One region of the Streptomyces sp. NPDC050988 genome, then DNA from elsewhere that is predicted to be linked to it. Evidence: riboswitches for the same ligand, from Rfam matches in the RefSeq annotation. Region 1 holds a riboswitch; each other region holds the start of a gene.
The links. Region 1 has a riboswitch for cyclic di-AMP ahead of ACIBEI_RS33750 (transglycosylase family protein). Riboswitches for the same ligand answer to the same signal wherever they lie in the genome.

Region 1 (9,970 bases):
TCGACGTTGGAGTCGGCGTGCGACCCACCGTTCAGGATGTTCATCATCGGGACCGGCAGCAGGTGCGCGTTCGGTCCGCCCAGGTAGCGGAAGAGGGGGAGGTCGGACGCCTCGGACGCGGCGTGGGCGACGGCGAGGGAGACGCCGAGGATGGCGTTGGCGCCGAGCGAGCCCTTGTTGTCGGTGGCGTCCAGGTCGATCATGGCCTGGTCGATGAGGCGCTGCTCGGTGGCGTCGTAGCCGACGAGCTCCGGGCCGAGCTGCTCGATGACGGCGAGGACGGCCTTCTCGACACCCTTGCCGAGGTAGCGGTTGGGGTCTCCGTCACGGAGCTCAACAGCCTCGAAGGCACCGGTGGAGGCGCCGGACGGAACGGCGGCACGACCCGTGCTGCCGTCGTCGAGGCCGACCTCGACCTCGACCGTGGGGTTGCCTCGGGAGTCCAGGATTTCCCGGGCTACGACGACGTCGATGGACGGCACGAGCATCTCCTTCTGGGATGTGACGCAAGCTGTCCGGGCCGAGGGCCCGGTTGGGTGCGGACCTGTGGTGGCCCCGCGGCATGAGCCTAACCGGCTGCCGGGGTTCGGCCAGCCCTCGACCGCCTCCTGGACAGAACCGAGAGTAAATTGTTTCCGAACGGAACAAAGCGGGAGGACGGCGAGAGGGAAGCGCGGGAAAGAAAAAGCCCCGCCCCGGTGCGTACGGGGGAACACGCACCGGAGCGGGGAGCCCGTGGGGGACGGGGGTGGCCCTCACGAGGCCTCCACTATGGGGGACACGGATGTGAGGGCGCTGTGGTTCAGCCGCAATCCGAATATGAACCCGGAGGTTCGGAGTCCGGAGATCCGGCCGAGGCTGAGCGGCCAAGGCCTCGGCCGGGGCGCGGCTGACCGAAGGTCAGCGGTGTCAGCTGAGGTGCAGCTGCTGGCCCGGGAAGATGAAGTCGGCGTCGTCGACGATGTCGTCGTTCAGCTTGTACAGCTTCGCCCAGCCGCCCTTGACGTTCTTCTTCTCGGCGATCTCGCTGAGGGTGTCACCCTTGACGACCTTGTACTCGCCGTCACCCTTCTCGACCTTCTTGCCGGTCGGGGTCTCGACGGTCTTCTTCGCGGTCGAGCGCTCCTGGGAACGCGAGGCGCGCTCCTCGGAGGACTTGGTGCTCTGCTGCTGAGACTGCGAGGTGCTCTGGCCGGAGTCGCCCGAGTTCGAGGGAGCCGGGGCGCCACCGGTCGAGGCGCCGGACAGGCCCACGCCACAGCTCGGCCAGGCACCCTTGCCCTGGCCCGCGAGGACCTTCTCGGCGACGGCTATCTGCTCGGCCTTGGAGGCCTGGTTGGCGGTGGAGGCGTACGCCGTGCCGCCGTACGCGGCCCAGGTGGAGGCCGAGAACTGCAGGCCGCCGTAGTAGCCGTTGCCGGTGTTGATCGACCAGTCGCCGCCGGACTCGCACTGGGCGACGGCGTCCCACTCGGAGGCGGTGGCGGCGGAGGCTCCCGTGGCGCCCATCAGCGGGACGGCGACGGCCGCGGTGGTGACACCGGCGAGCGTGGCGATGCGGGTGGCCTTGGACGGGCGGCGGTGCTTGCCCTTGCCGGAAAGCAGCATGAAGTGATCCCCTCACCGACGCCTGCGAGGTGAGCTGTCGGGTTCGGGCCGAGTGAGTTGCCCGGCCGCGCGACACTGCTGTCACGCGGCTTAACCCCAAGCCGTACCCGGCCTCAACGACCGGGTCCGGCACTTACCTTGGGTCCCCCGCTCCTGCCTACGGCGCTTGACGCGACGACTGTTCCCGTACGGCCGCTGGCAGGATTCGGCGTTGCGACCGTCGGGGCTCACCAGTGGCGAGCGGTCACGACCGTAGACACGCGATCCGCCGAATTTCAAAGACGATCAGGCTCTTGAGATCCATGTCTCACTTTCACCAAATCGGACATTCAGCGCGAACTACCGCTGTTTTTCGCCCGATTCGACGCCTTGATGACCACATGGCACATCGCGCGTACCGCTACTTGTCCGCCGTCCGCAGGCCGTCCACATCGAGGCTCTGACCGGGGATGATGAAGTCCGGGTCGTCGCCGATGGCTTCCTTGTTCTCGGCGTAGAGCGCCTGCCATCCACCCTCGACGCCAAGGGAGTCGGCGATCTCCCAGAGGCTGTCGCCGGAACGCACGGCGTACGAGCCCTCGGCGGCGACGCGCGACTCGCTGTCGCTGCGCGAGGCGTGCCGGCCGGCGGAGTCGTCCGCGCGGGAGTCGGTGGCGCCCTCGTCGGCACTGCCACCCCTGTGACGGCCGGAGCCAGTGTCTTCCGTTCCGGAACCCTCGGCCGAAGCATCCCCACTCTGGGACGACTTGTCCGGGTCGTCACTCTTTGCGGTGGCACCTGTGGACGGGCTGCCGGAATCCTGTGAGTCGGCGCTGTCACCGCTACCGCTGGACGAGTCGGACGAACTGGAAGAACCAGACGTGTCGGACTTCGTCCCGTTGCTGTCGTCCCCCATACCCAGGCCGGACAACGGAGTCGGGGAGTCGTCCGCGACCCCCGTGTCGACGTCGGCCGAGCCGGAGTTCTGCGTCAGACCCGCGACGAGACCGCAGGTCGCCCAGGCACTCGCGCCCTGCTTCGCGAGGATCTTCTCGGCGACGGATATCTGCTGCGAACGGCTGGCCTGGTCGGCGCTCGGCGCGTAGTCGAGGCCGCCGTTGTCCTCCCAGGTCTCCTGGGTCATCTGGAGGCCGCCGTAGTACCCGTTGCCGGAGTTCGCGCTCCACGAGCCACCGCTCTCGCACTCCGCGACCGCGTCCCAGGTGGTACCGCTTGCGGCACTCGCGCCGGTCGCACCGAGCAGCGGGATCGCGATGGCCGACCCGGTCACGCCCGCCGCGACGAGGAGAGCCGGAGCCTGACGGGGGCGACGGTGACGACCGTTCCCGGAGAGCATGCGGTTGCCTTTCGCGTGACAGCAAGGACTGCGCACAGCGCGCAGCCGACGACTGCGCCTGTGACTGCTGCGGCAGGTGGGACCGGCCGCATTGATGGGTGAACGTATAGGCAGTCGAACTCTTGTCACAAGTCGATGCAGCGCAGATAACGTGAAGATCACAAACTTGACGGAGTCTCATGTTCCGTCGACTCCGTCTGCTAGTCACCCGCTAGTCCGTACGCACCTTCCCGGAAGGGGCGAACTCCACCGGAAGCGTGCGCAATCCGCGCATGATGAGCCCCCCACGCCATCGCAAATCGGCGGAATCGCCCGCGAGTTGCAGATCAGGGAGGCGGGTGAGGAGCGTGGCCAGCGCGGTCTGGCCCTCCAGCCGGGCGAGGGGTGCGCCGAGGCAGTAGTGGATGCCATGGCCGTAACCGAGGTGCTGGTTGTCACGGCGGGAGAGGTCCAGGGTGTCGGGCTCGTCGAACCGGGCGGGGTCACGGTCGGCGGCGGCGAGCACGACGAGTACGGGGTCGCCGGCGGCGATGTCCTGCCCGCCGATGCTCAGCGGCTCGGTGGCGAACCGCCAGGTGGCCAGCTCCACCGGCCCGTCGTAGCGGAGCAGTTCCTCGACACCGCTCGCGAGCAGGTCCATGCGGCCGGATGCGAGGGAGTCCTGGAGCTGTTGCCGCTGCTCGGGGTGGGTGAGCAGCGCGTACGTGCCGTTGCCGATCAGGTTCACCGTCGTCTCGAAACCGGCGAACAGGAGGATGAAGGCCATCGCGGCGGCCTCGTTCTCGGTGAGGTGCTCGCCGTGGTCGGAGGCCCGGATGAGACCGGAGAGGAGGTCCTCGCCCGGCGCGGGCAGCTCCGTCAGTTCCTCGCGCTTGCGGTGGATGAGCTCGGCGAGATAGCCGCGCATCTTCTTCACGGACCGCGCCACGCCCCCGCGCGGCCCTCCGCCGTGCCGGATCATCATCCCGGCCCAGTCGCGGAAGTCGTCCTGGTCCTCGCGCGGGACGCCCAGCAGATCGCAGATGGCGTAGATGGGGAGCGGAAACGCGAACTCGTGGATGAGGTCGGCCTCTCCCTTCTCCACGAACCCGTCGATGAGCCGGTCGGTCAACTCCTGCACCCGGGGCGCGAATTCGGCCACCCGTCGAGGTGTGAACGCCTTGCTGACGAGCCGCCGGAGCCTGGTGTGGTCCGGCGGGTCGATGTTGAGGAGGTGCGTCATCAGCTCGGCCTTGCGCTCGCCGGGGATGCCGGTCTTCCCCTTCGCGTGCGCGGGCTCGTCGTGATGGGCGGGGTTCTTGCTGAGCCGGCCGTCGGCAAGGGCCTGCTTGGCATCCGCGTACCGGGTCACCAGCCAGGCCTCGACCCCGCTGGGGAGTTTCGTCCGATGCACGGGGGCGTGCTCCCTGAGCCAGGCGTACGCCGGGTAGGGGTCGGTCGCGAACTCCCAGGTGAAGAGTTCCGGGGCAGGTTCCCCCGCGGAGAGCTGAGCAGGTGTTTCCGTCACTCCTCGACCGTATCGGGAGGGTGGTGAAAGCCGCCCCGAGATCGTCGTGGCCCGCCGCGGCCGCTCTCCGAGCCGGGCTCAGTTCCGCGGCTTGCGCTGTTCGTCCCGGAACATCCTTGAATCACCTGCTCCTTGACCCCGTGAGCCGGAAACTCCATACATTCGCGCCCGTGGACCCCGATCTCCTCCGGACCAGTTTCTCGGTCGTCGAAAGACGAGCCGAATTCGCGGCCAAGTACTTCTACTCGCACCTCTTCTGGCACCACCCCGATGTCCGCTCCCTGTTCCCGCTGGATTTCCCGGAGGACATGGAACGCCAACGGGACCGTCTGTTCGCCGCGTTGACGCTTGTCGTGGGGCGGCTGGGAGAACCGGGGATGCACGAGTACCTGTGGGAACTGGGGCGGGACCACCGGAAGTATCTGGCGCGGCCGGAGCACTACGCGGCGGTGGGCACGAGCCTGATCGCCGCGTTCGCCACCGTCTCGGGGGCGGCATGGAACACGGAGGTGGAGAAGGCCTGGGACGAGGCGTACGCCGTGATCGCGGACGCGATGATGGACGGCGCGTGGGAGGCGGAGAGCAGGGGCGAGCCGCCCTGGTGGGACGCCGAGGTGCTCGGCCGCACCAGGCACGGGGACGACCTCACCGTGCTGAAGCTGCGCCCCCACCGCCCCCTCCTCCATCTGCCCGGCCAGTACGTGAGCGTCAACAGCCCCCGGATCCCGGGCGTCTGGCGCCCCTACTCCTTGGCCAACGCGCCCCGTCCCGACGACACCGTCGACTTACATGTCAGCCTCGTCGAGGACGGTGTCCTGTCCACCGAGCTCGTGCGGCGCACCCGGGAGGGCGATGTCCTGCGGCTCGGCGCGCCAGGTGGCCGGTTAACCCTGCGGACGCCGGTGGAGCGGCCCGTCACCTTCATCGCCGCGGGTACCGGGTGGGCTCCGGTGAAGGCGCTGCTGGAGCAGCTGGTGTGGGAGCCGGGCTCGTACGACGAGGCCCGGCTCTTCGTTGTCGCCCGGGACACCACGTACCTCTACGACCGGGCCGCGCTCGGGGAGTTATGCACGCGGCTGCCGCACCTCGACGTCACCGTCATAACGCCCGCGCCCGGCCGGCCGAAGGCCCAGGCCACCGGCCGGCTGCTGACGGCTCTGGGCAACCGGGCCAACTGGGCCCGCCACGACATCTATCTGGCCGGTCCGCCCAGGCTGGTCGACGAGACCGCCGATGTCCTCCCCGCTCTCGGCGCCGACCCCGAGCGCGTCTTCTGCGACGATCTGCCGCCCGCCGACCAGGGACAGGCCCGCCCGCTCGGCCCGGGCCAATGGCTTCTCCACCGGCCCCGCCCGCACTGGCACAACCCGTCGGCGCGCGCTCCCGACTGAGGGCCTCAGCACGGGAACCTGACCGACTCCCGCCTAGCCCTCACTCACCCGTATCGCGTCCCGGTACGCCCGCGCCGCCACCCTGAGCGCCGCCTCCGGGTCCACGCCGTCCGTCTCGGCGCGGACCGCCAGCGCCAGTAGTTCGTAGCCGACGCCCTCGCCCTGAGGCAGCGGCACCTCCAAGCCTGCCGTACGCGCGCGGGAGGCCAGTTTGGCGGCGAGTGCGAGGCCCGGCTGGCCGAGCGGGACGCCCTCGGTCACGGATGTCCGCCGCTTCTCGACGGCCTTGGTGCGCAGCCAGTGCTCCTTGACCTCCTCGGGGGTCGAGGCGGTCTCGTCTCCGAAGACGTGCGGGTGGCGGTGGATGAGCTTGGTGACGATGCCGCCCGCCACGTCGTCGATGGAGAAGGGCTCGTCATCGTCCTCCGGACCGCCTTCCTCGGCGATCCGAGCGTGGAAGACGACCTGGAGCAGAACGTCACCGAGCTCCTCGCGCAGCTCGTCGCGGTCGCCCTCCTCGATGGCCTCGACGAGTTCGTACGCCTCCTCGATGCCGTATTTCGCCAGGCCCTTGTGGGTCTGCTGGGAGGACCAGGGGCACTCGACTCGGATGCGGTCCATGACCTGGACGAGGTCGAGGAGGCGGGCGCCCGGGAGGTCGTACGACGCGGGGAGCAGTTCGAGGTCGGGCATCTGAACGCGCCCGGAGCCGGCGAGCCGGGCCAGGCCGTCCGTCAGGCGCGGCTCGCCCTCGCCGGTGGCCACGACGACGACCGTGTGCCCGCCGGCGCAGGCGTCGACCAGGTCCTCGGCGGTCGGCGCGGACTCGTCGACCTGGATGCCCGCCTCGCGCAGATACGGCAGCTGGGGGTGCGTGCCGTCCGCGCACAGGACGCGGTCGGCGCCGTGCAGCGTCTGCCAGGCGGGCCAGGACAGGAGTCCGGGCGCGACTCGGTGGCTGGTGGTGAGCAGGACGATGCGCCCCGGGCTGGATGCGTTCACACACCGAACGTAACCCACGCCACTGACATCAAGGTCACGTGCCGTGAGCGAAGAAGGATCAGGGCCGGACCGGCTACGCCGTTTCCTTGCTTCCCGACGAGGTGACCTCGCGCAGCCAGGGCAGCTTGGCGTCGACGCGGCTGCTCTTCTCCACGTCCCAGTCGCCGTAGCGCGGGTTCAGGTCGACGTCCAGCTTCTTGGACGCCTCGGACAGTGCCTTCCAGAAGGCGGGCTGGCTGGTGTCCGTGCCGAGTGCGGTGGCGAGCTTCTGGGCCTCGATCTGGACGCGGAGGTTGTCGTCGAGCCGCTCGGGCGCGACGCCGTACTGCTGGAGCCAGGCCACTTCCAGCGCCTTCGAGTCGCCCGCCTGCTTCTCCAGTTCGCCGCGGAAGCTCTGGACCTCCTTGCGGGTGACGGTCACGCCCGCGTCCTGTGCGGCCCGGTGCAGGACGCGGTCGAGGACCATGACGTGCAGGGTGTCGCGGGTGAGGCCGCCGGACTTGGCGATGGCCTGTTCATACTGCGCCTCGCCCGTGGTGGCCGCCCGCTGCGCGGACCGTACCTCGTTCACCCGGTTCTCCAGCTGGGAGACGGTGATGCGGTCGCCGCCGACGACGGCCGCGGCGCCGGGATGCGCTTCGTTGCCGCAGGCGGTGAGGAGGGGGGCCGCGGTGACGAGCGCGGCGGAGAGGAGGAACGCGGTGCGACGGCGGCGGTGCAAGGAGACCTCCTGTAGGAGCTTGTGCGGCGGTGCACAAAGTCTTGCGGTGATCGATGGTAGGCAGGGGACCGGCTCTCGGCCACCCATTCGACCCAACGATTCGCCAGGACTTCGGGCACCGTCCCCGGGCCTTCTCCATCCACACGCCGCACAGCGGCCCCGGCCGGTGGCCGCGGGCAGGTGGTCAGCCCCGGACCTGCCCCAGCCATTGCAGGGTCCGGCTGATCTCCGCGACCAGCGGATGGCCGGGGCCCCGCAGCCGTTCGACGTCGTACTGGAGGCGGGCCAGTGTGTCGTGGGCGGCGGCGCGGTCGCCGAGGGCGAGCAGCAGGTGGCCGATGCGGCGGCGGACCTCGAAGGAGAGCTCGGCGTCCTGGGCGACGTACTGGTTCTCGTAGTACGGGAGCAGCGCGCGGTACTCGGCGAGCGCGGCGGCCGGTTCGCCGAGCTGTTCCAGGCACTGGGCGGCCTCGTAGCGGAAGCGCAGGGACTGCGGGTCGGCCTGGCCCGCCTCGGCGGCGCGCTCGTCGGCGAGGAGGCGCAGTTCGGGCAGGGCGCGGCGGTACTGGCCGTCGTCCATCAGCGTGGCCGCGTACTGCTTGCGCAGGGTGCGGACGACGGGTGAGTGCTCGCCGTGCTGGGCGGCGGCGGCCGGGAGGATGCCACCGAGGATGTCGACGGCCTGGGTGATGCGGCCCTCGCCGAGGAGGCGCTTGACCTCGTCGACGGCTCCCGCGACGTCGGGCTTCTCGGCGGCCGGGGTGGCCTGCGGCTGGGCCGCGGGGGTCCGGGCGCGGTCCGGCCAGGGGGCGTGCGGGCGCAGGAAGGGGCGGGTGGGATCGAGCGGGCCGCCGGACGGGATCCCGCGCGCGGGGAGCAGCGGCAGCAGTTGCTCGTACGTCTCCTGTGCGGAGTCCGGGCGATGCTGCGGGTCCTTGGAGAGTAGCCGCAGTACGAGGGCTTCGAGCGCCTCCGGGACCTCGGGGCGCAGGCGGCGGACCGGCAGGGGCGGTTCGTAGAGGTGGCGGTGGAGGACGCCGAGGGCCGTGGAGCCGGAGAACGGCACGTCTCCGCTGAGGAGTTCGTGCAGCAGCACCCCGAGCGCGTACAGATCGGTGTACGGGCCGACCGCGCCGCCCATCGCCTGCTCGGGGGCCATGTAGGCGGGCGAGCCGATGGGTGAGCCGGTGTGGGTGAGGCGGGTGGTGTCCGTGTCCATGACCGACGCGACGCCGAGGTCGAGGACGGTGACCGTGCCGTCCTGCTTGACCATCACGTTCCGCGGCTTGAGGTCGCGGTGGACGATCGGCACGGCGTGCACCGCGGACAGCACGGCACAGAGCTGGGCGGCGACCGAGACGGCCCACTGCCAGGGGTACGGGTCGTGTTCGGCGAGGTGGTCGGAGAGGTCGGCGCCGTCGACGTACTGCATGACGAGGAACAGCTCCTCGCCCTCGCTGCCCGCGTCGTGGACGGTGACCAGGCCGGGGTGGTCGACCTGGGCGGTGACGCGGCACTCGCGCACGAAGCGGCGGCGCAGTTCGTCGGCCTCGGCGCCCGCGACCTTGTCGGGGCGCAGCAGCTTGACGGCGACGCGCCGGTCGAGGCGCTGGTCGTACGCCGTCCACACCTGGCCCATGCCGCCCTGCCCGATGAGCGTGGACAGTTCGTAGCGGCCGGTGATCACACGTCCCGGCGCCACGGTCACCTGCCGTCCTCGTGCTTGCGGAGATAGTCACTCAGCTCGTCCAGCTCGGCGCGCACCTGGTCGATCCTGGCCGGCGCGGGGCGCTGCGGCTGGGGCGGCGGGGCCGGGGCCGGGGTCGGCGTGCCGGGCTGGGGCGTGGCCGGCTGCGGTATCGGCGCCATCGGGGGCACCGGGGTGTGCGGGCCCGTCGCGGAGTTGTACGGCGACTGCTGCTGCGGGTAGCCGTACACGGGCGACGTGGACTGCCGGCCCGGTGCGTAGCCCGCTGTCGCGTAGCTGAGCTGGTGGAAGTGGCGGATGTCCGCCGCGAGGTAGTACGAGATCACGACCACCAGCGAGCCGAAGAGCAGGGCGAGGCCCAGCCAGCCGCCCGGGGTGTGGATCTCGTCGCCACCCTCGGTGCCGAGCAGGACGAGGCCGAGGATCTCGGCCGCGAGTGTGGCCACGAACAGGCCCCAGTCGAGCGACTTCCGGGTCACGAGTGCCAGGCGCAGCATCATCGTCCAGCCGAGCAGGCCGAAGCTGCACACCGAGATCACCACGAAGAACACGCGCAGGAAGACCAGCAACCCGGTCGAGGGTGGCGGCTTCACCGGCTGCGCCTGGCCGTGGCCTTGCATGGTTGCTCCTGGAGACCTGATGAGGACGGACGAAGGGTCGGACGGAGGACGAACCTACGAGTTGGAAGTCCGAGCGT
Region 2 (9,970 bases), on a different contig from region 1:
CCGCAGGCCATGGAGTTCCGGGCCTACGCCGAGTTCTGGACGGGCCGCCCACGGGCCGCGGGCGCCGCCACCCTGGACGCCCTGCGCCAGGCGTATGCCACCGGGCAGGACAACGGGGCCTGCCATCTCCAGGCCGCCCTCGCCATGTTCGCCGCCGTCACCGGCGACGAGGACGTCTGCCGGGCCCGCGCCGAGGCGGCCCGTACCTACGCCCTGGCGCGCGGTCTCGGCCTCGCCGCCGCCCTGGCCCTGTGGGCGCTCGCCTTCCTCGACCTCAGCACCGGCCGTTACGCGGCGTCCGCGTCCCGGCTGCGCGCTCTCGCCGGATTCGGCCCGGGGCACGGGCACCGGGCCGTACGCCATCTCGCCACCCCGCACTATGTGGAAGCCGCCGTCCGCACCGGCGACACCCGCGTCGCGCGGGCCGCCCACGCCGACTACGACCGCTGGGCGAGCGCCGTCCGCAGCCCCGACGACCTTGCCCTCAGCGCCCGTTGCCGCGCCCTGCTGGCCACCGGGCCCGAGGCCGTCGAGCACTACCGGACCGCCCTCGACCTGCACGCCGGCGGTACCCGCGACTTCGAACGCGCCCGTACGGAGCTGCTGTTCGGCGGTGCGTTGCGTCGGCTGCGGAACCGTACGGAGGCGCGTGACCGGCTGCACAGCGCGCTCGAAGCGTTCTTGCACTTCGGCGCGCCGCAGTGTGCCGCGCAGGCCCGGGGAGAACTCCGTGCCCTGGGTGAACCCGCCCAACCGCCGGGCGGGGCCCGTGACTTGGCCGCTCTGCTCACCGCCCAGCAGCTGACGGTTGCCCGGATGGCCGCCGACGGGGCGACCAATCGGGAGATCGCGTCCCGTCTGGTGCTCAGCCCGCGCACGATCGATCACCATCTGCGCGGGGTGTTCAACCGGCTGGGTATTCGGTCGCGGATCGAGTTGGTGAGGTTGTTGGCTTCGTCGGAGGAGTGAGCTCCGCTGGGTGTCGTTTTTTGTCTGCGGGCCGGTTGTGGCTGGTCGCGCAGTTCCCCGCGCCCCTTACGGGGCGCTGAAGGTCTCCGCGTTCCACGTTCCCCCAAGCCTGGCCGCGAGCCAACTGCTTGCTTTGGCCCGGAAGTCGGCCACCGGGAGCCCACTGCAGCCCTCGGGGAGCGCGCCCAACAGGGGTGCCTCGGCGACCGCCGGAAGGTCTGCCAGATTGCAACGGGAGGCGAGATCCGGCTCGTTCGGCCAGATGCCCAGTACGACGCCCAGCAGGTCGAGGCGGCGGGTCCGCAGTTCTCGGGCGGTGAGTTCCGTCGTGTTGAGCGTGCCGAGTCCGGCCGAGGCGACCACCAAGACGGGGGCGTCCAGCAGTCGTGCCGCGTCCGCGAGTGTGCTGCCCTCGTCGTCGAACCGTACGAGGAGGCCGCCCGCTCCCTCGACCAGTACGAGGTCGTGCTCGGCGGCCAACTTGCCTGCCGCCTCCGCCACTTCGGCCGGGCGCACCGGCGCGAGACCGGAGCGCCGGGCCGCCGTGGCGGGAGCCAACGGCTCGGGGTAGCGGGCGAGTTCGACGGACGTCACCGGGCCCGCGAGCCGGGCCACCTCGTCGGCGTCCCCGCGCTCGCCCGGCAGGACACCGGTCTGCGCGGGCTTGAGCACGGCCACGGACCGCCCGGCCGCGAGAGCGGCCGCGGCGACGGCCGCGGTCGTCACCGTCTTGCCGACCTCCGTGCCCGTCCCCGTGATCACCAGTACCGAAGACATGTCAGCCCTCCCGAGCCGCCGCGCACACCGCGGCCGTGATGCGTGCCAGATCCGCGTCCCCGGTGACGTACGGCGGCATCGTGTAGACGAGGTCCCGGAACGGTCGCAGCCACACGCCCTCGCGGACCGCGGCCCGGGTCGCCGCGGCCATGTCGATCTCGTGGTCGAGCTGCACGACCCCGATGGCACCGAGCACGCGTACGTCCCGGACCCCCGGCAGCCCGGCCGCCGGAGCCAGTCCCTCCCGCAGCCCGGTCTCGACGCGCTTGACCTCGGTCTGCCAGTCCTGGCCGAGGAGCAGGTCGATCGAGGCGCAGGCCACGGCGGCGGCGAGCGGGTTGCCCATGAAGGTCGGGCCGTGGGCGAGGACCGGCACCTCGCCCCGCGAGATCCCGTCGGCGACCCGCGCGGTGCAGAGCGTGGCCGCCATCGTCAGATAGCCGCCGGTCAGAGCCTTGCCCACGCACATCACGTCCGGCGTCACCGCCGCGTGCTCCGCCGCGAACATGGCGCCGGTGCGGCCGAAGCCCGTCGCGATCTCGTCGAACACGAGCAGCACGTCGTGCGCGTCGCACGCCTCGCGCAGCACCCGCAGATACGCGGGGGAGTGGAACCGCATCCCGCCCGCGCCCTGCACCACCGGCTCCACGATCACCGCGGCCAGTTCGTCCGCATGCCGCTCGATCAGCTCGCGCAGCTGGTCCGCGTACGACTCCTCGTACGCGACCGGCGGCGGGTCCGCGAACACCTGGCGCGGGAGTACGCCCTGCCACAGCTCGTGCATCCCGCCCTCGGGGTCGCACACGGACATGGGCTGCCAGGTGTCGCCGTGGTAGCCGCCGCGCCAGGTCAGCAGGCGCCGCTTGCCCGGGCGGCCGAGGGAACGCCAGTGCTGGAGGCACATCTTGACCGCGACCTCGACGGACACCGAGCCGGAGTCGGCCAGGAAGACATGCTCAAGCCCTTCGGGTGACATGTCGACAAGGCGTTTCGCCAGTCGTACGGCGGGCTCGTGCGTGAGCCCGCCGAACATCACATGGCTCATCCGCCCGAGCTGGTCGCGGGCCGCCTCGTTGAGCGCGGGGTGGTTGTAGCCGTGGATCGCCGACCACCAGGACGACATGCCGTCGATCAGTTCGCCCGGTTCACCCGGTTCGCCGTCCGTGCCGGACAGCCGCAACCGCACCCCGCTCGCCGACTCCACGACGAGCGGTTCCTGCCGGCCCGGCATCGGCCCGTACGGGTGCCACACGTGCCGCCGGTCGAGCTCCAGCAGTTCGGGCACGGAGAGGCCGGACACGTGCGGGTCAGGCATTGGGCGCGAGGTCCGTTCCGGCACCCCGGCGGCGTACCGCGACCAGGTCCGTACGCGCCTCGGAGGCTCGGGCCGCCTCCGGGACCCGTGCCGCCGCGGGCGCCTGCTCGTCGGCGGTCGAGCCGCACGGGCCGCAGCCGCCGCCCTCGTGGGAGCCGCACCCGGCCTCGGCGTGGGAACCGCAGCCCGCGCCGGTGTCCGCGGTGACCCGGTGCTCCGGAAGCGTCACCTGGCCCGTGCCCTCCACCTCGAACCCGGCGTCCGCGATCATCTCCAGGTCGGCCTTGCCGGCCTGGCCCTCGGTGGTCAGGTAGTCGCCGAGGAAGATCGAGTTGGCCAGGTTCAGGGCGAGGGGCTGCATCGTGCGCAGATGGACCTCGCGGCCGCCCGCGATCCGCACCTCGACGTCCGGGCAGACGAAGCGGACCATCGCGAGGATCCGCAGACAGCGCTGCGGCGTGAGGTTCCACTCCTTGGCGAGCGGGGTGCCCTCGACCGGGATCAGGAAGTTGACCGGCACCGAGTCCGGGTCGAGCGCGCGCAGCGAGTAGACGACGTCGACGAGGTCCTCGTCGCTCTCGCCCATGCCCGCGATCAGCCCCGAGCAGGCGGACAGGCCCGCGGCGTGCGCCTTCTGGACCGTGTCGACGCGGTCGGCGTACGTGTGGGTGGTCGTGATGTCCCCGTACGTCGACTCGGACGTGTTGAGGTTGTGGTTGTAGGCGTCCGCGCCCGCCTCGCGCAGCCGCTCGGCCTGGCCGTCGGAGAGCAGCCCGAGGCAGGCGCACACCTCGACGCCCTCGTTCTGGTCCTTGATGGCCTTGATGGTGTCCGAGACCCGGTCGACGTCACGGTCGGTGGGACCGCGTCCGCTCGCCACCAGGCAGACCCGCTTCGCGCCGCCCGCGAGCCCGGCCGCCGCGGCCTCGGAGGCCTGGTCGGGTTTCAGCCACGTGTACTTCAGGATCCCGGCCTTGGAGCCGAGCCGCTGCGAGCAGTACGAGCAGTCCTCCGGGCACAGGCCCGACTTCAGGTTGACCAGGTAGTTGAGTTTCACCCGTCGGCCGAACCACTGCCGGCGCACCTTGCCGGCCGCGGCCACCACATCGAGGAGTTCGTCGTCTGAGGTCGCCAGTACGGCCAGCGCCTCTTCGCGGGTCGGCAGCTCTCGCCGAAGCCCCTTGTCCACCAGCGTGTTCAGCAGGTCCATGAGGTCCGATCCTGGCCTATCCGACCGCGCCGGGCCAAGGAGGGACCGGACAACGGAGGCCGTTCGACGTGTGGGTATTGCCACATCATGGGCGGCTGGTGGTCCGGCTAGGGTCTGTGCGTTGCCTACAAAAGGCAGGTGGGGACGGGCCGGGCGAAATGTCATGTGTCGGCGCCCCATGGAACACCCTCACCTCATGGCCCGGAGGACATATGTCGGGATCGCCTTTCGAGTGGATCGACGAGCAGGCGCGGGCGCGCCGCCGGGCCGGACTCGTCCGCACCCTGCGTCCCCGCCCCGCCGACTCCCCGCTCCTCGATCTCGCGGGCAACGACTATCTGGGCCTGGCGAGGCACCCCGAGGTCACCGAGGCGGCCGCGAGCGCCGTGCGGGCCTGGGGCGCCGGAGCGACCGGCTCCCGGCTCGTCAGCGGCTCCACGGAACTGCACGCGGAACTCGAACGCGAGCTGGCCGAATTCTGCGGGTTCGAGTCCGCGCTGGTCTTCTCCTCGGGGTACGCGGCCAACCTCGCCGCGGTCACCGCGCTGGCGCCGCACGGCTCCCTCGTCGTCTCCGATGCGGGCAACCACGCCTCGCTGATCGACGGCTGCCGTCTCGCGCGCGGCACCACCCAGGTCGTCGCGCACGCCGACCCCGACGCCGTCCGCAAGGCGCTGGGCACGCATGCCGGACCCGCCGTCGTCGTCTCCGACACGGTCTTCTCGGTCGACGGCGACGCGGCCCCGCTCACCGGACTCGCCGCCGCCTGCCGGGAGTACGGCGCCGCCCTGCTCGTGGACGACGCGCACGGTCTCGGCGTACTCGGTGACGGCGGCCGGGGCGCTCCGCACGCGGTGGGCCTCGCGGGCGCGCCGGACGTGGTCACCACCGTCACGCTGTCGAAGTCGCTCGGCAGCCAGGGCGGCGCCGTCCTCGGACCGGCCCACGTGATCGACCATCTGGTCAACGCGGCCCGTACCTTCATCTTCGACACCGGTCTGGCCCCCGCGGCGGCGGGCGCGGCCCTCGCGGCCCTGCGTCTGCTGCGCAGGGAACCGGAACGGGCCACGCGCGCGCGTGGCGTGGCGACCACCCTGCACGAACGGCTGACGGCCGAGGGCCTCGAAGCCGTACGACCGGACGCCGCCGTCGTCTCCGTGCGCGCACCCTCCCCGGAGCGGGCCGTGCGCTGGGCCGCGGACTGCCGCGAGGCCGGTCTCGCCGTCGGCTGCTTCCGTCCCCCGTCGGTGCCGGACGGCATCTCACGGCTGCGGCTCACCGCCCGCGCGGACCTCACCGACGGGCAACTCGACCGTGCCGTACGCGTGATCATCGAAGCGCGGCGATAAAGCCCTCCCAGGCTGCGGGGGCGAAGGCCAGGGCGGGACCGGACGTGTTCTTCGAGTCGCGCACCGCGAGCAGTCCGGCCCATGGGCCGGAGCCCGGACGGGCCGTCTCGACGCAGTTGTTCATTCCCGTGCTGCGGCTGCTGCGCTGCCACCGCACACCGTGCAGACGGGTGCTCGAAGGTACGGACCGAGGCAGGGGGGCGGGCATGGTGCCTCCTTATGCGCCGTGAGCTACACCGGCGATGAAATCCAACGTTTCCTCGGGCGAAAGGGCGTGGACCTGAAGGGAGTCGAAGGCCTCGCTGTAGGCCTGGAGGTCTTCTTTCCGTTCGAGATAGAGGCTACTCGTCAAGTGGTCTAGAACAACCACATCCAGATCAGATGTGCTCGGAAACGAAAAAATAACAAAGGGCCCTGTCACGCCGACATGAGCTCCAACTCCGAACGGCAGCACCTGAATCCGCACGTGAGGGAGTTGCGCGGCCTCTCCGAGGTGCTCCAACTGCCGTGCCATGACCCCCGGTCCGCCGACCGTTCGTCGTAGGGCCGCCTCGTCGAGAACCGCACTCAGTCGGAGCGGTGGATTCGAACGCAGTACGTCCTGGCGGGCGAGGCGCACCTCCACCAACGCGTCGACCTTGCCGTCCGGCGCCCCGTCCACAGCCGCCCGGGTCACCTCGCGGGCGTACTCCGGCGTCTGCAGAAGCCCCGGCACGACGGAGTTCTCCAGCGTGCGCATCACGCTGGCCTGCGACTCCAGGCTGATGAAGTCGCTGTAGGTGGACGGCAGAAGGCCCCGGTAGGCGTGCCACCAGTGGTGCCGGCCGTTGTCGTCGGAGCCCGCCAGCACCACGAGCAACTCGCGCAGCTCCGCGTCCCGGACCTCGTAGGCGTCGAGCAGCAGCTCCACGTCCGCCGGCTTCACCCCGCTGTGGCCGGTCTCGATCCGGCTCACCTTCGACTGGTGCCAGCCGACGAGCCGGGCCGCCTCGCCACTCTTGAGGCCCGCACGGGCACGCAGGGCACGCAGTTCGGCACCGAGCTTCCGGCGGCGCACAGCGGGACCGTACTGCATGGCCGTCTCCTTCCGACCGTCGCGCCGGCGCTATATCGTCCGGCGTCACGCCGACCGTAGAGGACAAACCGGCCCCCCGCCCAAATACGGTCGGCCGTCGCAGAGTTCACCGCTTCGAGCGACAGATATATGCATATCTCGGTGGATCGGCACCGCGAACGCCGAGGTAGTGGCACTCTGGCGCAAGCACCAGTCCGGGACCGTACTCGAAGTCATCCGCTTCGTGTCGGACTCCGGTCCCGTGGGAAAGGGACGACCTCGCCATGGCAGACCACCAGGAAGCATCCGTCACTCTGCCGAGCGATCCCGCCTCGGTCTACGCCGCCCGCACATACGTCATGAACGTGCTGGCCGAATGGGGACTTCCATCCGACACGGAGGCGGCCGACACGGTCCGGCTCATCGTCTCGGAGCTCGCCACCAACGCCGTACAGCACACGTTCGGGCAGTCGCCCACCTTCACGGTGGACATCGAACTCGACCGCGACGAACAACTGCGCATCGGCGTGACCGACAGCCACCCGCGCTTCCCGAAACGTTTGCCCGCGGCCGTCCAGCAGGACAACGGCCGGGGCATGGTGATCGTCCGCTGGCTGACGGCCGAGTGCGGCGGCAAGCTGACGGTCCGGCCCACCAGAGAGGGCGGCAAGACGGTCTCGATCATGTTGCCCTGGACGGCGCCGGTGCAGCCCGTGACGGCGGACTGAGCGCCGTACCCGCGCCGTCGAGGTCGGTGCCGCGCTCGCCCTGCTCGGCGTCGGGCTCGTCCTCGTACCACCGGTGGCGCGAAGGTGCCCGCTAGTCCTCGTCGGCGGAGCCCTGCATCAGGTGGGGGATGAGCGCCCACAGCCCCGCGCAGACGACCAGGGTGGTCGCACCGGCCGCGATGCCGCCCGCCCGGCTCGTCGCCACGTCCACGACGAGCAGGACCGAACCGGAGAGGGCGAGCGCGAGCACTCCGAGCCCGATCTCGGCCAGATGCGAGGACGCCTTCACGACCTGAGGCTTGGCGCCCTGCTGGAAGAGCCGGCGATGCAGCGCGGCGGGGGCGGTGAAGAGGGCGGCTGTCAGTACGGAGAGCAGCAGCGTGACGACGTACGTGGTGCGCTGGAACAAGTCCAGGGAGGGGAAGCGCGGGGTGAACGCGAGGGTGAGCAGGAAGGCGAAGAGGATCTGCACCCCGGTCTGCGTGACCCGCAGTTCCTGGAGCAGTTCGTTGAAGTTGCGGTCGGCGCGCTCAAGCCGTGTCTCGTTGCGCTCCTCGTGGTGATGAAGGTCGCCCATAAGTGAAGGAGTAACCACTCTGCGGCGAATATCACGCACCGGGCCCCGGAAGGTGGCCGCGGCGATCACCGCGGCCACCTCCTGGGCGGGTCACCTGACCCGGCCGTACCAGACGCTCTTCGTCCAGATCTTCTGGAGCTTCACCACTTCCCCGGTCTTCGGGGAGTGCCAGATCCGTCCCTTCCCGGCGTAGATGCCGACGTGGTACACGTTCCGGCCCGAGTGGAAGAAGACCAGGTCTCCCTGCTTGCGGTTCGAAGCGGAGACATGGTTCGTCTTGTTGTACTGCGCGGCGGCCGTACGCGGCAGGGACTTGCCCGCCTTCTTGAACGAGTAGAGCGTGAGGCCGGAGCAGTCGAAGCGCTTGGGCCCCACGGCTCCGTACTTGTACGGGGAGCCCTTCTTCGAGGCTGCTACCTGGAGTGCCTTCGTCGCGGGTGTGGCCGCTTCCGCGCCGGACGTGAATCCGGGGGCCACGATGCCGCCGCCGACAGCGGCGATGGTGAGAGCCGATGCGGTACCGGCCCTGCTGAACAGCGACGGGACACGATTGAGCGCAGTCATGCGCAACCCTTCGTCAGCCGCCTGTGAAGGATGACCTGTCGGATTCGGGCTGGCGAAGTTGCCCGGCCGCTGACGCGGCTTCACCCCAAGGGCTGCTCGGCCCGGTCATGGCGTGACCGTTCCGGCGACCCGTCGTGCCTGGGTCCTCCACTCCTGCCGATCCACTTCTGTCGACCGGTCATCCGGGCGGCGGCAGGACTCGGCGTCCGCCCGGATCGCCCCGCCGCTTGTGGCGGGGGCTTGTCGTCGGAAGGGATCTTGACGCACGGATGTCCCAAAAGCCGAGCGGAATCGGCGATTTGTGGGCTTACTCACCACTCACCCGTTCGGGTGGACAGCCATTCCCACGGGAGGGCGTCGAGGGGGTCGACGACCCTCGTACCAGCACCGGAACGTCTTATTCCGTACGGAGGCTACGCGTGTTGCGCAACCTCCACGGGCCTGTAAAAGCAGCCCTGACTACGCTGTTCGGTGGTACACCTTTCGGTCCGTTTGAACCCTGAACCGGACGTTCCGTCAGATGCCTGCGTGACGCCGGGTCGGTGGCGGTACGTCAGCTGTCGGAGCGCGGCGGTAGCGCGATCCGGCCCGCTCGGCGCTCACCGTCGAGGACGCGCAGCGCCCGCGCCAGGGTCGGCGCGTGCACCTCGTGCTCGCCGCGTTGGTGCATCAGGGCCAGCGCGTCACGCAGCGCGGCAGCCTTGCCGACCAGGGCCTGGGCGGCCCGCAACCCCCGGTAGGTGTCCCCGGAGTGGGCCGGGTTGATCCGGCCGAGCAGGTCCACCACTTCGAGGTAACGGTCGATCAGCTCGGCCTCGGCACGCGTCAGGGCCGGCAGCGGCGGCAACTCGGGTGGGAGCATCGGCCGCTCACCTCGCGCCGGGTGCACTCTGGGTGGACTTCCGGCTCGCGACGATCCGGTCGACCAGTCCGTACTCCAGTGCCGCCTGCGCGTCCAGGATCTTGTCCCGCTCGATGTCCGCACCGATCCGCTCCCGGCTCTGGCCCGAATGACGGGCGAGCATCTCCTCCAACTGCTCACGGGTACGCATCAACTCGTCGGCCTGAATGGCCAGGTCGGACGCCTGTCCCTGGACGGGCTCGGAGAACGACGGCTGGTGGATCAGCACGCGGGCGCCCGGCAGCGCGTACCGCTTGCCCGGTGTGCCGGCCGCGAGCAGCACCGCCGCGGCCGACGCCGCCTGCCCCAGGCAGATGGTCTCCACCTCGCAGCTGACGAACTGCATCGTGTCGTAGACGGCCGTCATCGCGCTGAACGAGCCACCGGGCGAATTGATGTAGAGCGAGATGTCCCTGTCGGGCGCCTGGTACTCGAGGTGCATGAACTGGGCCATCACGTCGTTCGCCGACACATCGTCGATCGGCGTCCCGAGGAACACGATCCGCTCCTCCAGCAGCTTCGAGTA
Region 3 (9,970 bases), on a different contig from region 1:
GAGCGACTGCGCGAAGGCGAGGGTCTGCCGCACGGCGTCCGGGCCGTCCCCGGCCTCGCTGACGCGCAGGCTCAGGTCGTCCGCCGTCGAACTGCCCGTGTACCCGTGGTCCGCCTCGCAGTTGGGGTCACCGCAGGCGGCCGGCTCCAGGTCGATACGGGCGACCGCGCCCCAGCCGATGGTGAGGACGACCTCGCGCGGCAGCGTCCCCGGAACGTACTTCTCCGGATTGGCGACGACGCGGCTGAGAACCACCGACGAGATCCGGCCAAGCTTCACGGATTCGGTCGACGTGGTCGCGTACGGCGTCGGGGACGTGCTGTCCGCCGCCTGTTCGTCGGTGTGGCTCACGATGAAACGGTTTCCCGTGAGGACGAGCACCGTCACGTGCCGACGCACCTCGTTGGCGTCGAACGTCGTCTCCTGATGGACCAGATACGACCGGATGGGCTCGCCGCCCACAGCGGCCTCCACAGCCTCGGCCACGAGGGCCGGGTAGTAGCCGCTGCGCTCGATCGCCGCTCGCAGCCCCTGGGTCGTCGTACTGGTCTTGGCCATGACGTCCATCCTACGGGGGCGCACTGACTGCGAGGCACCGCTCAGTACACAGGAAGCGTGCGCGGACCGAGGTCGTCGCGGACGGGCGGCGGCGCGAGCCGTACGGAGGCGCCGAGCACACTCAGCCCGTGCGGGGCCACGACGACGGGCTCCAGGGACACGGAGACGACCTCGGGATGGTCATCGACAAGGCGTGACAGGCGCAGCAGCAGTTCCTCCAGGGCCACGACGTCCGCCGGCGCGGAGCCCCGCCAGCCGAAGAGGAGCGGTGCGGTCCGGATCGACCGGACCAGCGAGGCCGCGTCCCGGTCGGTGACCGGAATCAGCCGGTGCGCGGTGTCTCCGAGCAGCTCCGACGGGGCCCCGGCGAGCCCGAAGGAGAGCACCGCTCCGGCCGCCGGGTCTATGACGGCTCGTACGACCGTGTCGACGCCGCGCGGTGCCATCGCCTGTACCACCGGGCGCAGCTCCTCCGGCGTCCCGAAGAGGCTGGTCAACTCTGCGTACGCTCTGCGCAGTTGCTCCTCGTCCGCCAGATCCAGCCGTACGCCGCCGAGGTCGGCGCGGTGGCGCAGGTGGGGGGCGGTGGTCTTGAGCGCCACGGGGTAGCCGAGGCGCTCCGCGGCTGCGACGGCCTCGTCGGGCGTGGGCGCGGGCAGGGCACGGCGGACGTCGATGCCGTACCGCCCGAGCAGGGCGCAGGTGTCGTCGGGGCCGAGGGTGAGGCCGCCCATGCCTCCGTCGCCGAGCAGCGCGTCGATCTGTTCGGCCGCGCCCTTCTCGTCGATGTCCTCGTACTCGGGGACGCGACCGGGGTCGGCGGCCTCGCGCCGCCACTGGCCGTACCTCACGGCCTCGGCGAGGGCGCGGACGGCCCGCTCGGCGGCCGGGTAGGCGGGGATGAGGCGGGAATCGGCCTCGGCCTCGGAGGCTTCCGCCACCGTCGGCGGGCGGTCCGCCGGGCGGATGGGGTGGTTGCTGCCCGCGAACGGGGGCGCGGGGCGAGCCGCCTGGGGCGCGGTGCCGGCGGCCGCGGACAGTGCCTCCGCGAGGCCGCCCAGCTCGACGTGGACGACGAGGACCGGCTTGTCGGGAGCGGCGGCGGAGGCCGAGCGGAGCGCCTCCGCCAGGGCGGCGTCGGCCGTGGAGGTCTCCCCCACCGCCGGGATCGCGGTGACCGCGACGGCGTCGCAGCCGTCGTCGGCCAGCGCGTGCGTCAGCGCGGCGCGGAAGTCCTCGGCCGAGGCGGCCGTGGTCAGGTCCACCGGGGGCAGCGGTCGCAGCCCCTCGGCGAGGCACGCGTCGTACGTCAGCAGCCCGAGGGACTCGGAGTTCCCGACGATCGCCACCCGTGGCCCCAGCGGCAGGGGCTGGCGCGCCAGGAGCAGGCCCGCGTCGACCAGTTCCGTGATCGTGTCCACCCGGATGACGCCGGCCTGGCGCAGCAGCGCCGACACCGTCGCGTGCGGGAGCCGGGTGGCCCGGACGGCATGCCCCTGGGGCGCGGCCCCGCCGTGCCGTGCGCCCTGGACGACGACCAGCGGCTTCGCCGCCGCGGTGCGCCGCGCGAGGCGGGTGAACTTCCTCGGGTTCCCGATGGATTCGAGGTACATGAGGGCGACATCGGTGTCGGGGTCGTCGTACCAGTACTGAAGGACGTCGTTGCCGGACACGTCCGCGCGGTTGCCGGACGAGATGAACGTCGACACGCCGGTCACGCCGGTGACCCCGCCACCGCGCCGGTGCAGCCGGGACAGCAGCGCGATGCCGATGGCGCCGGACTGGGCGAACAGGCCGATCCGCCCGGCGCGCGGCATCTCCGGTGCGAGCGAGGCGTTGAGCCGCACCTGGGGGGAGGTGTTGATGACTCCGAAGGCGTTCGGTCCGATGATCCGCATCCCGTACGTACGCGCCTGGCGCACGAGCTCACGCTGGCGCTCCCTGCCTTCGGGGCCGCTCTCGGCGTACCCGGCGGAGACCACGACGAGCCCCTGAACCCCGTGTTCACCGCACTCGGCGACGACTTCGGGGACGCGCTCGGCCCGGACGGCGACGACGGCGAGGTCGACGGGCTCGGGGATGTCACGCACGGAGCTGTACGCCGGCACTCCGCCGAGCTCCTTCTCCTGAAGTGCCCCGTTCACGGCGTAGAGGCGGCCGGTGAAGCCCGCTTCGCGGAGGTTCTCCAGGACGCTGCGGCCCACTCCCCCGGGTGTGCGGCCCGCACCGATGACGGCGACCGAGCCCGGCGCGAGGAGCCTGGCCACCGAGCGCCCCTCCGCCCGCTGCTCCCGCGCGCGCTGCACGGCCAGCGAGCGGTCGGTGGGCTCCAGGTCGAACTCCAGGCGTACGACGCCGTCCTCGAAGTGGCGCTTCTGCTGGTATCCGGCGTCCGTGAACACCTTGATCATCTTGTTGTTGGCGGGCAGCACCTCGGCGGCGAAGCGGCGGATGTCGCGCTCACGGGCGACGGCCGCGATGTGCTCAAGCAGGGCCGATGCCACGCCGCGGCCCTGGTGGGCGTCCTGCACGAGGAAGGCGACCTCTGCCTCGTCCGCGGGGGCGGAGGCGGGGAGGCCGTCGGCGTTGATGCGGTCGTAGCGTACGGTGGCGATGAACTCGCCGCCGACCGTGGCCGCGAGTCCCACCCGGTCCACAAAGTCGTGGTGCGTGAAGCGGTGGACGTCCTTGGCGGACAGGCGCGGATACGGCGCGAAGAAGCGGTAGTACTTCGACTCGTCGGACACCTGCTCGTAGAAGCTGACCAGGCGGTCGGCGTCGTCGGCCGTGATCGGCCGGATGCGCGCGGTGCCGCCGTCGCGCAGCACGACATCGGCCTCCCAGTGAGCGGGGTACTCGTGCCGGTCCGGCGAGGTCTGCATGGGGCCCAGAGTACGGCTCGGGTCCGACAACGGCCGGTCCCGGCCGCGGGGGTTCATGTCCCGGGCGCGTGCCGGTACGTGTCCCGGGGTTCGGGGTCCCGGGGGTCACGCCCCAGGGGTTCACATCCCGGCGACGGCGGGCTCGCGTCCGACAGGGGCGCGAGGCAGTCTTGGGTGACCGAAGCCGCCTCGGGCCCGGTATCCGCAGCCGCCCGGGGCACGCTTCACGATATGGAACAATGGTCTAGACAACCGTGAGACACCTGAAGGGCAGCATCACATGGCTGAGCGCCACGTCAACGTCGGCTGGGCCGAGGGCCTTCACGCCCGTCCCGCCTCCATCTTCGTCCGGGCCGCCACGGCCTCCGGCGTCCCCGTGACGATCGCCAAGGCCGACGGCAACCCCGTCAACGCCGCCTCGATGCTCGCGGTTCTCGGCCTGGGCGCCCAGGGCGGCGAGGAGATCGTCCTGGCCTCCGACGCCGAGGGCGCGGACGCCGCGCTCGACCGCCTGGCGAAGCTGGTCGCCGAGGGCCTCGACGAACTCCCCGAGACCGTCTGACCTCGCGGACCACGTACGGCGGAGCCGCGTCGACCCATACCGGGTGACGCGGCTCCGCCGTTTCCGTCTGCAGGACGCGCGCCGTGCTGTGGCCTCACGCACTGTTTTTCCCGTGCGTCACGCCGTCTCGCTGCTTTTCGCCGCGCTCCCGGGCACCGTCCGGGCTTTTTCGGATGCCCGCGTATCGGGTTCCACTCATCCTGGTTCCGCGCATGCGGAAATCACGTGCGTGGAAATTCCCGGCACGTGGAAAAAAGGGGCAGCAGAAATAGACCCCGGCGAATAACTCTCTTTGTATACGGCGCCACTGTTAATGCCGCAGGCCCGCCGTGTTTACGGGATGTTGCGAAGTCCTCACACGCTCCGCGCGGTCACCGCCGCCGGGAAAGCGCAGCCGGTGCGCGGCCATCGCCCGCTCGGTGTGCAGCGCCGTGATCGCCCTGGCCCGGTCGTTGTCGCCGCGTGCGACGGCGTCCACGATGGCACCGTGCTCGGCCCAGGACTCGGCCGGGTGCGCGGGCGCCTCGACCGAATACATCCAGGCGATCTTGTGCCGCAACTGGGCGAGCGTGGAGGTCAGCGCGGGGCTTCCGGAGGCCTGTGCGAGCGTCTCGTGGAACCAGCCGCCCAGGGAGCGCAGATCCTCGCTGTTGCCCCTCCTGGCCCGCTCCTGGCCCAGCCTGACCAGGCCGCGCAGCACCTTGAGGTGCGCCTCCGTGCGACGCTGGGCGGCGCGCGCTGCACCCAGCGGCTCCAGCAGCATGCGCATCTCCAGGAGGTCGGCGGCCTCCTGCTCGGTCGGTTCCGCGACACACGCGCCCGCGTGCCTGCGCGTGACGACGAAGCCTTCCGCCTCCAGGGTGCGCAGGGCCTCCCGTACGGGGACCCGCGAGACGCCGTACCGGCGCGCGAGCAGTTCTTCGGTGAGCCGGCTGCCGCGCTCGTAGACACCCGCGACGATGTCGTCACGGATCGCCGTGCATACCGAGTGCGCGGGAATACGCATGACCGGACCTCCGCCTTAACCCCCGCGAAACGCGGTCGATTGACGCTTGTTCGGTGACTCTATTGCAGAGAGCGGGAAATTCCGATGGCGGACCGGAATCCATGGATATTTTTTGGACACACCTCGCTTCTGAACAGGCAGTCGTCCGGTGCGAAGTCGGCCGGGAAGTGGCCGAGAAGCCGTCAGGAAGTGATCAGAACCGCGCGAAGGCCCCGGCTCGGTGAGCCGGGGCCTTCGGGAGCGGTGTCCGCGCGGGCGGGCCGTTGCGTGGGAAGGCTGCCGCGCGGGAGGGCGGTCGCCCGCCGTCAGACGTTCACGCCGTGCTGGCGGAGATACGCGATCGGGTCGATGTCCGAGCCGTACTCCGCGCTCGTCCGCGCCTCGAAGTGCAGGTGCGCCCCAGTGACGTTGCCGGTCGCCCCGGAGAGGCCTATCTGCTGACCGGGGGTGACCGTCTGGCCGACGGAGACACCGAGGGACGACATGTGCCCGTACTGCGTGTAGGTGCCGTCGTTCATCTTGAGGACGACCTCGTTGCCGTACGAGCCGCCCCAGCCGGCCTCGACGACGGTACCGGCGCCCACCGCGTGCACGGCGGTGCCGCTCGCGGCGTGGAAGTCGATGCCGGTGTGGCTGCCGGAGGACCAGACGGCGCCGCCGGCCTTGTAGCCGGTGGAGACGTACGAGCCGGAGATGGGAGCGGTGTACGACTTCAGCAGGCGCTCACGCTCGGCCGCACGGGCGGCGCGGGCCTTGACCTCGCGCTCCTTCTTGGCCTTCTCCGCGGCTTCCTTGGCCCGCTCCTTGGCGGCGGCCTCGGCCTTCTCGCGGGCGGCGGTCTCGTCGGCGGCCTGCTGCTGGGCGGCGGCCTGCGCGTCGATCTGGTCGGCGACCGAGTCGCCGATGGTGATCGCCTGGGTCAGGGTCTGCTCGGCCGGGCTCTCGGCGGCGAGTGCGGGAGCAGCCAGGGTGCCGACCACACCGGTGGTGGCGAGTGCGGCGACGCCGACGGTCCGGTTGGTCGTGCGCTTCATACGGCTGGGACGACGGTGCTTCCCGGCGGCGCGAGTGAACGCCATGAAGTGGCTGGTCCTTTCCTTCCTTCTCGCCTACCGGGTTAGCTGACGGGTTCGGAGCAGGAAGGTCTCCTACGGACATCCTTCGGGAAGGGCGTCCGATTCACCCCAGGGACTACGTATGGGTCCCCGGCTCCCCTGGCTCGCGCCGTACGGGGACTCGGCGATGACTGTCCGGTGCCGCGGGCGCGGCGCACTGCCTGACGAACAGCCGGACCGACGCTAAGCGGGGCGTCTTTCAATCAACAAACGGATCAAGGGTTTTGTAGCGCATGCCACAGGGCAGACGGGCAACCTCCCTACCAATACGGACAACCAGCGGTTCTGGTGCTGAAGTCCGGGCAAAAGGAGAACCCAGGCGCCCCTTCGGTCACCTGGGTTCTCCGCGGAACGGCCCTGTTCCGCTGCGCCTTCTACTGCGCGTTCTACTCCGCTGCCACGACGCTGACTTCACCGATTCCGAGGGCCCGGACCGGCTCCTCGATCTGCGCGGCGTCACCGACGAGGACGGTCACCAGGCGGTCCACCGGGAAGGCGCTCACGGCGGCCGCGGTGGCCTCCACGGTGCCGGTCGCGGCGAGCTGCTGGTACAGCGTCGCCTGGAAGTCGTCCGGCAGGTACTGCTCGACCTGATCGGCGAGGGTGCCCGCGACGGCGGCCGCCGTCTCGTACTTCAGCGGCGCCACGCCCACGAGGTTCTGCACGGCGATGTCGCGCTCGGCGTCGGTGAGGCCCTCGGCCGCGAGGGTGCGCAGCACCTTCCAGAGGTCGTCGAGCGCCGGGCCCGTGTTCGGGGTGTCCACGGATCCGCTGATGGCGAGCATCGCCGCGCCCGTCCCGTCCGGCGCGGAGCGCAGCACCTGGCCGAACGCCCGCACACCGTAGGTGTATCCCTTTTCCTCACGCAGGACGCGGTCCAGGCGCGAGGTGAGGGTGCCTCCGAGGCAGTACGTGCCGAGCACCTGGGCGGGCCACACGCGGTCGTGCCGGTCGGCGCCGACGCGGCCGATGAGCAGCTGTGTCTGGACGGCTCCCGGCCGGTCCACGATGATCACGCGGCCCGTGTCGTCGGCGGTCACCGGCGGAATGGGGCGGGCCTCGGCCTGCGATCCGGTCCAGGCGCCGAGCGTGTCCCCGAGCAGCGCGTCGAGATCGACGCCGGTGAGGTCGCCAACCACGACGGCGGTCGCGGTGGCGGGGCGTACGTGCTTCTCGTAGAAGGCGCGGACGCCCGCCGAGTCGATCGCGGTGACCGTCTCCTCGGTGCCCTGGCGCGGCCGCGACATGCGCGAGGTCGCCGGGAAGAGCTGCCGGGAGAGCTCCTTGGCTGCGCGGCGGGCCGGGTTGGCGGTCTCGTGCGGGATCTCGTCGAGCCGGTTGCGCACCAGCCGCTCGATCTCGCTGTCCTCGAAGGCGGGTGCCCTGAGGGCGTCGGCGAGCAGACCGAGCGCCTTGGGGAGCCGGGAGACGGGGACTTCGAGGCTGATCCGTACGCCGGGGTGGTCGGCGTGCGCGTCGAGGGTGGCGCCGCAGCGCTCCAGCTCGGCGGCGAACTCCTCGGCGGAGTGCTTGTCGGTTCCCTCGGTGAAGGCACGCGCCATGATCGTGGCGATGCCGTCCAGGCCCTTCGGCTCGGCCTCCAGCGGGGCCGCCAGGAGGATCTCGACGGCGACGACCTGCTGGCCGGGGCGGTGGCAGCGCAGCAGCGTCAGGCCGTTGTCGAGCGCGCCGCGCTCGGGGGCCGGGAAGGCCCAGGGCCTGGCCTCGCCGGCCTGGGGCTGCGGGTGGAATTCCATCGTGGCGAGCTCGGTCACTTGGCCGCCTCCTCGTCGGTGTCGTCAGCGGCGTCGGTCTCTTCGGCCTCTTCGGCGACGGTCGGCTCGTAGACCAGCACCGCGCGGTTGTCGGGGCGCAGGCGGGCCTTGGCGACCTCCTGGACCTCCTCGGCCGTGATCTCGAGGACCCGCTGGACGGCGGTGAGGGCGAGCTGCGGGTCGCCGAACAGCACGGCGAACCGGCACAGTTCGTCGGCGCGGCCGGCGACCGTGCCGAGACGGTCCAGCCACTCACGCTCCAACTGGGCCTGGGCGCGCTCCATTTCCTCGGCGGTGGGACCCTCCTCGGCGAACCGGGCGAGCTCCTCGTCGACCGCGGTCTCGATCACCGGCACCTCGACGTCACCGGACGTCTTCACGTCGAGCCACCCCAGGGAGGGCGCTCCCGCGAGGCGCAGCAGGCCGAACCCGGCCGCGACGGCGGTGCGGTCACGGCGTACGAGCCGGTTGTAGAGCCGGGAGGACTCGCCGCCGCCGAGCACGGTCAGGGCCAGGTCCGCCGCGTCGCACGCGCGCGTGCCGTCCTCCGGCAGCCGGTAGGCGGCCATCAGCGCGCGGGCCGGGACCTCCTCCTCGACGACCTCGCGCAGCTGCTCACCGATGGTCTCGGGCAGGGAACCGTCGCGCGGGGCGGGCTTGCCGTCGTGGCCCGCGATCGAGCCGAAGTACTTCTCGACCCAGGCGAGTGTCTGCTCCGGGTCGATGTCCCCGACGATCGACAGAACGGCGTTGTTGGGCGCGTAGTAGGTGCGGAAGAACGCGCGAGCGTCCTCCAGGGTGGCCGCGTCCAGGTCGGCCATCGACCCGATCGGGGTGTGGTGGTAAGGGTGGCCCTCCGGGTAGGCGAGGGCGGTCAGCTTCTCGAAAGCGGTGCCATAGGGGACGTTGTCGTAACGCTGCCGGCGCTCGTTCTTGACGACGTCCCGCTGGTTCTCCATGGACTCGTCGTCGAGCGCGGCGAGCAGCGAGCCCATGCGGTCGGCCTCCAGCCAGAGGGCGAGCTCCAGCTGGTGGGTGGGCATGGTCTCGAAGTAGTTGGTGCGCTCGAAACTGGTCGTGCCGTTGAGCGAACCGCCCGCGCCCTGCACCAGTTCGAAGTGGCCGTTGCCCTTCACCTGACCCGAGCCCTGGAACATCAGGTGCTCGAAGAGGTGGGCAAGTCCGGTGCGGCCCTTGACCTCGTGGCGCGAACCGACGTCGTACCAGAGGCACACCGCCGCGACCGGGGTCAGGTGGTCCTCGGAGAGCACCACACGCAGGCCGTTGGCCAGGCGGTGCTCGGTCGCTGTCAGGCCGCCGGAACCGGCCTCAGCTGTGGCCGTGTGACCCATGGGCATGTACGTCCCTTCGATCGCGGAAAACTGCTGAATTCCTGCTAGTCGTGCCACTGTATGCAAGCGCGCGGACAGCTGGCGAAGTTCCCGCGGCGCGTACGCCGAGAGCGAGCACGCGGGCGGCGCCGGGAGCCCGTACGCTCGTGCGGCCGCACGGCCTCCGAAGCCCTGTGCGGGCACGCGGGTTCACCGCTTCCGAGGCCTGTGGAAAAGGCCGAGGAGGCGGCCCGCCACGCCTGTTGGGGCAGCCGGAGACACGGCCCAGGAGGCCCGTACGGACGGGTCGTGGTCCACGTTGTCAGTGGGCCGGTCCACAATGGAGCCCGTCAGAACCCGTTCATGCCCCGGCAGAGACTGTGAAGGAGTCGCAGCAGCGATGGCCCGCCGCAGCACGAAGACCCCGCCTCCGGACGACTTCGAGGAGCGCATCCTCGACATCGACGTCGTCGACGAGATGCAGGGCTCCTTCCTCGAGTACGCGTACTCGGTCATCTACTCCCGAGCCCTGCCGGACGCCCGCGACGGCCTCAAGCCCGTGCATCGCCGCATCGTCTACCAGATGAACGAGATGGGCCTGCGTCCCGACCGCGGCTATGTGAAGTGCGCCCGCGTCGTCGGCGAGGTCATGGGTAAGCTCCACCCCCACGGCGACGCGTCGATCTACGACGCCCTGGTCCGCCTGGCCCAGCCCTTCTCCATGCGCCTGCCCCTGGTCGA

Region 2: it holds a riboswitch for cyclic di-AMP, as region 1 does, so the genes downstream of both, ACIBEI_RS10450 (C40 family peptidase) here and ACIBEI_RS33750 (transglycosylase family protein) in region 1, are expected to answer to the same signal.
Region 3: it holds a riboswitch for cyclic di-AMP, as region 1 does, so the genes downstream of both, ACIBEI_RS37375 (M23 family metallopeptidase) here and ACIBEI_RS33750 (transglycosylase family protein) in region 1, are expected to answer to the same signal.

What each region holds. Positions count from the first base shown of each region.
Region 1 is NZ_JBITFQ010000021.1:104,317-114,286, forward strand. Features, by position in the region: gene eno (phosphopyruvate hydratase) at 1-482, opposite strand, end outside; gene ACIBEI_RS33750 (transglycosylase family protein) at 910-1,608, opposite strand; cyclic di-AMP (ydaO/yuaA leader) riboswitch at 1,613-1,783, opposite strand; gene ACIBEI_RS33755 (transglycosylase family protein) at 2,009-2,944, opposite strand; gene ACIBEI_RS33760 (cytochrome P450) at 3,156-4,451, opposite strand; gene ACIBEI_RS33765 (globin domain-containing protein) at 4,622-5,842, shown strand; gene ACIBEI_RS33770 (nucleoside triphosphate pyrophosphohydrolase) at 5,876-6,862, opposite strand; gene ACIBEI_RS33775 (SurA N-terminal domain-containing protein) at 6,918-7,565, opposite strand; gene ACIBEI_RS33780 (protein kinase) at 7,750-9,231, opposite strand; gene ACIBEI_RS33785 (hypothetical protein) at 9,270-9,893, opposite strand.
Region 2 is NZ_JBITFQ010000003.1:490,358-500,327, reverse strand. Features, by position in the region: gene ACIBEI_RS10495 (LuxR C-terminal-related transcriptional regulator) at 1-969, shown strand, start outside; gene bioD (dethiobiotin synthase) at 1,036-1,746, opposite strand; gene ACIBEI_RS10485 (adenosylmethionine--8-amino-7-oxononanoate transaminase) at 1,748-3,061, opposite strand; gene bioB (biotin synthase BioB) at 3,054-4,271, opposite strand; gene ACIBEI_RS10475 (8-amino-7-oxononanoate synthase) at 4,484-5,620, shown strand; gene ACIBEI_RS10470 (DUF397 domain-containing protein) at 5,601-5,828, opposite strand; gene ACIBEI_RS10465 (helix-turn-helix domain-containing protein) at 5,838-6,695, opposite strand; gene ACIBEI_RS10460 (ATP-binding protein) at 6,959-7,402, shown strand; gene ACIBEI_RS10455 (DUF6328 family protein) at 7,494-7,979, opposite strand; gene ACIBEI_RS10450 (C40 family peptidase) at 8,070-8,543, opposite strand; cyclic di-AMP (ydaO/yuaA leader) riboswitch at 8,547-8,758, opposite strand; gene ACIBEI_RS10445 (hypothetical protein) at 9,097-9,405, opposite strand; gene ACIBEI_RS10440 (ATP-dependent Clp protease proteolytic subunit) at 9,413-9,970, opposite strand, start outside.
Region 3 is NZ_JBITFQ010000026.1:123,047-133,016, reverse strand. Features, by position in the region: gene ACIBEI_RS37395 (DUF5998 family protein) at 1-558, opposite strand, end outside; gene ACIBEI_RS37390 (GNAT family N-acetyltransferase) at 600-3,440, opposite strand; gene ACIBEI_RS37385 (HPr family phosphocarrier protein) at 3,721-4,002, shown strand; gene ACIBEI_RS37380 (GntR family transcriptional regulator) at 4,313-5,008, opposite strand; gene ACIBEI_RS37375 (M23 family metallopeptidase) at 5,314-6,087, opposite strand; cyclic di-AMP (ydaO/yuaA leader) riboswitch at 6,100-6,260, opposite strand; gene ACIBEI_RS37370 (M16 family metallopeptidase) at 6,510-7,898, opposite strand; gene ACIBEI_RS37365 (M16 family metallopeptidase) at 7,895-9,256, opposite strand; gene ACIBEI_RS37360 (DNA topoisomerase (ATP-hydrolyzing) subunit A) at 9,630-9,970, shown strand, end outside.